DNA from 3 places in the Phyllobacterium sp. K27 genome. Region 3 is predicted to be linked to each of the others. Evidence: riboswitches for the same ligand, from Rfam matches in the RefSeq annotation. Region 3 holds a riboswitch; each other region holds the start of a gene.
The links. Region 3 has a riboswitch for cobalamin ahead of ACYJL1_RS06650 (aromatic ring-hydroxylating oxygenase subunit alpha). Riboswitches for the same ligand answer to the same signal wherever they lie in the genome.
Positions count from the first base shown of each region.

Region 1 (2,267 bases), 420 kb from region 3:
TTGAAGGGGCCGGATCACCCGCGGAAATCAATCTGAGGCCCGGAGACATCGCCAATATGGGCTTTGCCATCAAAGCCAACGTGCCGGTTGTGCTTGTGGGCGATATTGATCGGGGCGGGGTGATCGCATCGATTGTGGGAACGCATGCAATTCTTTCACCGGAAGATCGCAATATGATCGCCGGTTATCTTATCAACAAGTTTCGAGGCGACATTTCGCTTTTCGATGATGGTTTGAAATCCATTACGCAATTTACGGGCTGGCCGTCCTTCGGGGTTGTTCCATGGTTGAAAGATGCTTCCCGTCTGCCAGCCGAAGATTCGGTCGTACTGGAACGCCTCGTCAAAGGCGGTGAGCGCGCATTAAAGATTGCCGTTCCCGTGCTTGATCGCATTGCTAACTTTGACGATCTTGATCCACTTATAGCCGAACCACAGGTTGAGGTGGTCATGGTTCGAAGTGGTGAGCGGCTACCCGCAGATGCCGGTTTGGTCATTATTCCGGGTTCCAAATCGACGATTGGCGACCTTCAGCAGTTCCGTGAAAATGGTTGGGACCAGGATCTCGACCTGCACAGGCGCAGAGGTGGTCATATTATTGGCATTTGCGGCGGCTTCCAGATGCTTGGTAAAACGGTATCGGACCCTCAAGGGATTGAAGGAAGTACCACCGAAATCAAAGGACTTGGTTATCTCGATATCGATACCGTTATGGAGCCGGAAAAGACCGTACGCAATGTCCAGGCCCATTCATTGCAGTTTGATTTGCCCTTGAAAGGCTATGAAATTCATCTCGGTCGAACGACTGGCCCCGATTGCATCCGTCCAGCCGTGAATATTGATGGCGTGGCGGACGGCGCAATATCCGCGGATGGCAAAGTGTTCGGCACCTATATGCATGGTCTTTTCAGTGCAGATGCATTTCGGGCGGCATTCTTAAAGTCTATGGGGATATCCGCTGGCACTCTAGATTATCATGCTGGGGTGGATTCTGCACTCGACTCTATTGCTGCACAATTGGAGTCCGTTCTGGATATTGAAGCACTGTTTGCTCTTAAACCCGCCTGATGACGTTAGCAGCGGTGAAGGTGTCGCAGATTCGTTTGACTTTTAGACAGCTTGGTGAATAACGTTCGAAAGATGATTGGTTCCCGCATTGGCCAAAGGCCAAGGGATCAAAAGGGAATGCGACGGTCGTACCCATTAGGGCGATCCCACCGCAGCCGACCCCGCGACTGTAGAGCGGTTAGGTTAGATGCCATGCTGAATGCGAAAGCGGACAGCAGTCACTGGGAAACCGGGAAGGCGGCATTTATCTTGCGACCCGCGAGCCAGGAGACCTGCCAGTCATAGGGTAATAGTGCCCAAAACCGAGGGGGATTGTCCCTTCTGGCCCTGCACGGAGGTTGTTATGGCGGCTGTTCGTACTTCGAATACAATTTCTCTCCCGCTCGCATCGCGTCTGACCACAGCGGTTGTATCTTTGCTGCTTGGTGTGTTCATTATTTATGGCGTCGGTCTTTCACATTCTGAAACGCTGCATGATACAGCGCACGACTCCCGCCATTCATATGGATTTCCTTGCCATTAAGTCTTTGATAGCTGAAACACTGATTCAGCCGTCGACTCTTAAGCATTGAAACAATGATGGTTTGTTTGGTCCGGGACCTTTTCAGGTGCCCGGTGCCTCGCTTTTGGAATTGGGAGTAAATTCCATGTTGGTCAAATATCTGCTGGCTACGATCTTAGCCGGACTTTTTGCCGGAATTGTTTTGACGCCGGCCATGTATGTAAAAAATGTACCGCTCATTTTACACGCGGAAGAATATGAAAGTGCGAGTGGTGAAGGTCACTCCCATGATGCCCCGGCGGCTACAACTGACGCCGCGCCTGCCGCGGTCGCTCCGCACGACCATGGGGAAGAGGCCGGACCTGAGCTGCCGTTCGGGCGCTTCGGTAACACGCTGTTGATCAATCTGGTGGCCGGAGCAGGTTTTGCGCTGATCACCGGTGCAGCCGCACTTTTCCTTGGCCGCCGTATTACGTTACAGAACGGAATTTATTGGGGTCTCGCAGGATTCTTCATCTTCAATTTCGCACCGGCATTCAGCCTTGCACCTGAATTGCCCGCCATGCCTGCAGCCGATTTGGCTACACGACAGGCTTGGTGGCTGATAACCGTGGTTCTGACGGCAGGCGGTGTCTATCTGATTGTCCTTCGTGAGCAGATATGGGCGAAAACTCTTGGTGTTCTATTGATCGTCGCTC
Region 1 covers NZ_CM139240.1:1,794,628-1,796,894, forward strand. Annotated here, with positions in the region: gene ACYJL1_RS08685 (cobyric acid synthase) at 1-1,067, shown strand, start outside; cobalamin riboswitch at 1,128-1,361, shown strand; gene ACYJL1_RS08690 (CbtB domain-containing protein) at 1,411-1,590, shown strand; gene ACYJL1_RS08695 (CbtA family protein) at 1,715-2,267, shown strand, end outside.
Region 1: linked by a shared signal. The riboswitch ahead of ACYJL1_RS08690 (CbtB domain-containing protein) and the one ahead of ACYJL1_RS06650 (aromatic ring-hydroxylating oxygenase subunit alpha) in region 3 are both predicted to bind cobalamin.

Region 2 (2,267 bases), 560 kb from region 3:
GATGCCCGATGGCAAGACACCGCATCCTTCCAACACCCGCGCAACTATTCTCGATGATGAAGGCGCCTGGTTCGGCTTCGAGCAGGAATATTTCTTCTACAAGAACGGCCGTCCGCTCGGCTTCCCTGAAACTGGTTTTCCTGCTCCGCAGGGCCCATATTATACAGGCGTCGGCTACAGCAATGTTGGCGATATTGCCCGCAAGATCGTCGAAGAACATCTCGATATCTGCCTGAATGCCGGCATCAACCATGAAGGCATCAATGCCGAAGTGGCCAAGGGCCAGTGGGAATTCCAGGTTTTTGGCAAGGGCTCCAAGAAGGCCGCCGATGAAGTCTGGATTGCGCGTTACCTCCTGCAGCGCCTGACAGAAAAATACGGCATCGATATCGAATATCATTGCAAGCCGCTCGGCGATACTGATTGGAACGGTTCGGGCATGCATGCCAACTTCTCCACCACCTATATGCGTGAAGTCGGCGGCAAGGATTACTTCGAAAAGGTCATGGCTGCATTTGAGCAAAATTGCGCTGCTCACATCGCTGTCTATGGACCGGACAACCACATGCGCCTCACCGGCAAGCATGAAACCCAGTCAATCCATCAGTTCAGCTATGGCATTGCTGATCGCGGTGCATCGATCCGTGTTCCGCACAGCTTTGTAAACAATGGCTACCGCGGCTATCTGGAAGATCGTCGTCCGAATTCGCAGGGCGATCCATACCAGATCGCTTCGCAAATCCTGCGGACAATTTCTGAAGTGCCGGAAGATGCGGAAGAAGTTCTGGCCGCTTGATCTGGTTTGAATGATTTGAAATGGCGCAGGCATCAGCTTGCGCCATTTTCTATTTGGCGGTGCAGATCGTGGTCTATCCGATCGGTTGGCCCGTCTATTTCCCCGGTTAATTTTGGTCTGCCTGTTGACCTCGATAGGTGTGCTGCGCTCTTATGAGAACGTTCCGGTTCTCCCGTGCCGCAAGGCCGGGAGCTAAGAGGGAAGCCGGTGAAATGATTTTCACCAATGCCGGCGCTGCCCCCGCAACTGTAAACAGCGAGTTGCTGTCGCCTGAACCTGTTCAGGCAAAAGGTCACTGGGATTTCCCGGGAAGGCCAGACAGCAATACTGACCTGTGAGCCAGGAGACCTGCCGAAACATGATGAACGTCCACGGGCGGGGTGTCCCGGTGTGTCGCTTGCAATGGTTTGCCGCAGGCTGACTATCTGCAATCTTCGCCCTTGCCCCTTGCCCCCTAACAATCGGGGTTAAGCATGTCACTCGGCGCCAACACAAATCAATGCAGCAATCCGCAAGCCGTCAATGCGTCAAGCGCACCGGAAGACGTGTTTCTTGCGTGGTTGCTTTCCCGGCCTCGCGGCGCAGATCTTATCGCCGCTGCGTCGAACGAAATCATCAGGCTTGAAGCCTGTGCCGGCAAACATGCGGGCGCGAAACGTCTCCACGCGCTGTTCTGTGGCTTGATCGAAGAAATGCAGGGATTGCAGCCTTCGCAAGTTTCGCGTGTGTCCCAGTGAAGCGCAAAGTGCTGATCATCGGAATTGGCGCTGGCAATCCTGACTATGTGACCATACAGGCCGTCAATGCGCTCAATCAGGTGGATGTGTTCTTCATTCCCGATAAGGGAGCCGAGAAAGAGCAGCTATCCCGCATTCGCCGGGAAATCTGCGAGCGGTTCATTACCGATCCTGATTATCGGATGGTGGATTTTGAAACACCGATACGTCAGAAACCTTCCTCCACATACCGTGCGAGCGTGACAGATTGGCATGACAAGGTGGAGGCGACCTATGAGCATCTGCTGATGGAGGAGCTTGGCGATGATGAATGCGGTGCTTTCCTCGTCTGGGGCGATCCATCGCTTTATGACAGCACGATCCGCATTCTCGACCGGCTGAACGCCAAGGGAAGCTTTGAGCTGGACTATGATGTCATTCCAGGAATTACCAGCATTCAGGCGCTGACGGCGAGACATAAGATCGTGCTCAATCGCATCGGCGAGTCGATCACGATTACCACCGGGCGCAAGCTTGCGGAGGGTTTTCCGAACAATTCGGAAAGCGTGATCGTGATGCTCGACGGCGAGGGCGCCTTCAAAGCCGTCGAAGAGGATGTCGATATTTATTGGGGTGCCTACATAGGCACTGAGGACGAGATACTCATGTCCGGCAAGCTGCGCGAAGTGGTTGACGATATTGAGCGGCTGCGGAATGTGGCACGCGCGCAAAAAGGCTGGATCATGGATACGTAT
Region 2 covers NZ_CM139240.1:816,106-818,372, forward strand. Annotated here, with positions in the region: gene ACYJL1_RS03985 (glutamine synthetase beta-grasp domain-containing protein) at 1-796, shown strand, start outside; cobalamin riboswitch at 944-1,166, shown strand; gene ACYJL1_RS03990 (hypothetical protein) at 1,270-1,533, shown strand; gene cobF (precorrin-6A synthase (deacetylating)) at 1,542-2,267, shown strand, end outside.
Region 2: linked by a shared signal. The riboswitch ahead of ACYJL1_RS03990 (hypothetical protein) and the one ahead of ACYJL1_RS06650 (aromatic ring-hydroxylating oxygenase subunit alpha) in region 3 are both predicted to bind cobalamin.

Region 3 (2,267 bases):
CAGTTGCGTTGGATCGGCCCCGACAAGGGTGCGATGCATCTGGCCACCGGTGCGGTTGTGAATGCTGTGTGGGATTTGCTGGCAAAGGAAGCAAAGAAGCCGGTCTGGCAACTCGTCGGTGAAATGACGCCGGAAGAAATCGTCAACATCGTCGACTTCCGCTATCTTACGGACGTATTGACGCGTGACGAGGCGCTTGAAATTCTGCGCAAGGCAGAAGTGGGCAAGAAAGAGCGTGTCGAGACGCTGAAAGCTGAGGGGTACCCCTGCTATACGACTTCCGCAGGCTGGCTCGGCTATTCCGATGAAAAGCTGCGGCGTCTTTGTCAGGAAGCGGTGGATGCAGGCTTCAACCATATCAAGATGAAGGTCGGCCGCGATCTCGAAGACGATATCCGACGCCTCACGATTGCGCGCGAAGTGATTGGTCCGGATCGCATTCTTATGATCGACGCCAATCAGGTGTGGGAAGTCAATGAAGCAATTGACTGGGTAAACAAACTGGCCTTCGTCAAACCATTCTTCATTGAAGAGCCAACGAGCCCGGACGATGTTGCGGGGCATCGCAAAATTCGTCAGGCGATCCATCCGGTCAAGGTTGCAACGGGCGAGATGTGCCAGAACCGCATCATGTTCAAGCAGTTCATCGCTGAAGGCGCAATTGACGTTGTGCAGATCGACAGTTGCCGCATGGGCGGGTTGAACGAAGTCCTGGCAGTCCTGCTCATTGCGGCAAAGTACGAGCTGCCCGTCTGGCCGCATGCGGGCGGCGTGGGTCTATGCGAATATGTGCAGCATCTATCGATGATCGACTATATTGCCGTTTCCGGCACCAAAGAGGGCAGGGTTATTGAATATGTCGACCATCTGCATGAGCATTTCATAGATCCCTGCAACATCCAGAATGCGGCCTATATGCCGCCCTCACTGCCGGGTTTTTCAATTGAGATGAGGCCGGAATCAATCAAGCAATATCTGCATCATAGTCTTTAAGTATCCCTCAATTCAGAAAATGAATCATCGCCATTTCAGGCGGTGGTTCATTTCTGATGTAGGAGAGGGCTGTCTGTCAAAAGCAAGCTCCATTCGGACGTGTCAGATAAAGACATTTTCTATTTTTTCAGCCGTGTCGTCTTGTGTAAATGCGATGTCGTTTCCGCACCTATTCTTTTTATCATCCGAGTGCTTTTATCAGGCTACTTGAGGTGCCGCTTTCTAGGGAAGGTGGAGAATTGGGAAGCCGGTTTAATCCCGGCGCTGCCCCCGCAACGGTAGTGGAGTGAAACGCGGCAAAATAGCCACTGGAGCATTGTTCCGGGAAGGCGCCGTGAAGCCTGCAAGGCAACTCCAGAGCCCGGAAACCAGCCGCAAGCGATAACATCGACTGATCGCGGTGGGCGATCAAGGAGCATTGTTTTGTATGGGCAACCATACGGACGGTCTTCTCCGTCACCACCAGTCAGTTCTTTCGCAAATGAGATGGCGAGGACACGACATGGACGCACATAGTGAACTGCTCCGGAACCTGAAACACCGGAAACCGGGCTATGGCCTCGAGCAGGCCTTTTACAATGATCCGGAGTATTTCCGGTTGGATATGGAAAATATCTTCTATCGCGACTGGCTGTTCATCGGTCACGATTGCGAAGTGGCGCGGCCGGGTAATTATTTCACGGTGCAGATCGGCGACTACCCAGTGGTTATCGTACGGGATCGCGAAAAGAAAGTCCGTGCCTTTCACAATTCCTGCCGCCACCGCGGTTCGCGTGTTTGCGCTTCTGAACGGGGCACCTCGGCGAAGCTCGTTTGCCCCTATCACCAGTGGACTTATGAGCTGGACGGCAGGCTTTTATTCGCGCGCCAGATGGGCGATGATTTCGACGCCAGCCAGCACAGCCTGAAGACAGTGCATTGCGAAAGCATTGGCGGATATATTTTCATTTGCCTTGCGCCAATCGCGCCCGATTTTGCTGCGACGCGCGCTTTGATCGACCCTTATCTTGCACCGCACCGTCTTGGCGAAACCAAAGTCGCTTTCCAAAGTTCGATTGTTGAAAAGGGCAATTGGAAGCTGGTCTGGGAAAACAACCGCGAATGTTACCACTGTGCCGCCAATCACCCGGAACTCTGCAAGACATTTCCGGAAGCACCAAGCGTAGCCGGCATACAAGGCTCGAAGGATGACCCGGAGATTGTTGCGCATTGGGACAAGTGCGAAGCGGCGGGTCTTCCAAGCGTGTTCCGTATCGATGAAAATGGCCAGTACC
Region 3 covers NZ_CM139240.1:1,373,973-1,376,239, forward strand. Annotated here, with positions in the region: gene ACYJL1_RS06645 (L-fuconate dehydratase) at 1-993, shown strand, start outside; cobalamin riboswitch at 1,187-1,384, shown strand; gene ACYJL1_RS06650 (aromatic ring-hydroxylating oxygenase subunit alpha) at 1,496-2,267, shown strand, end outside.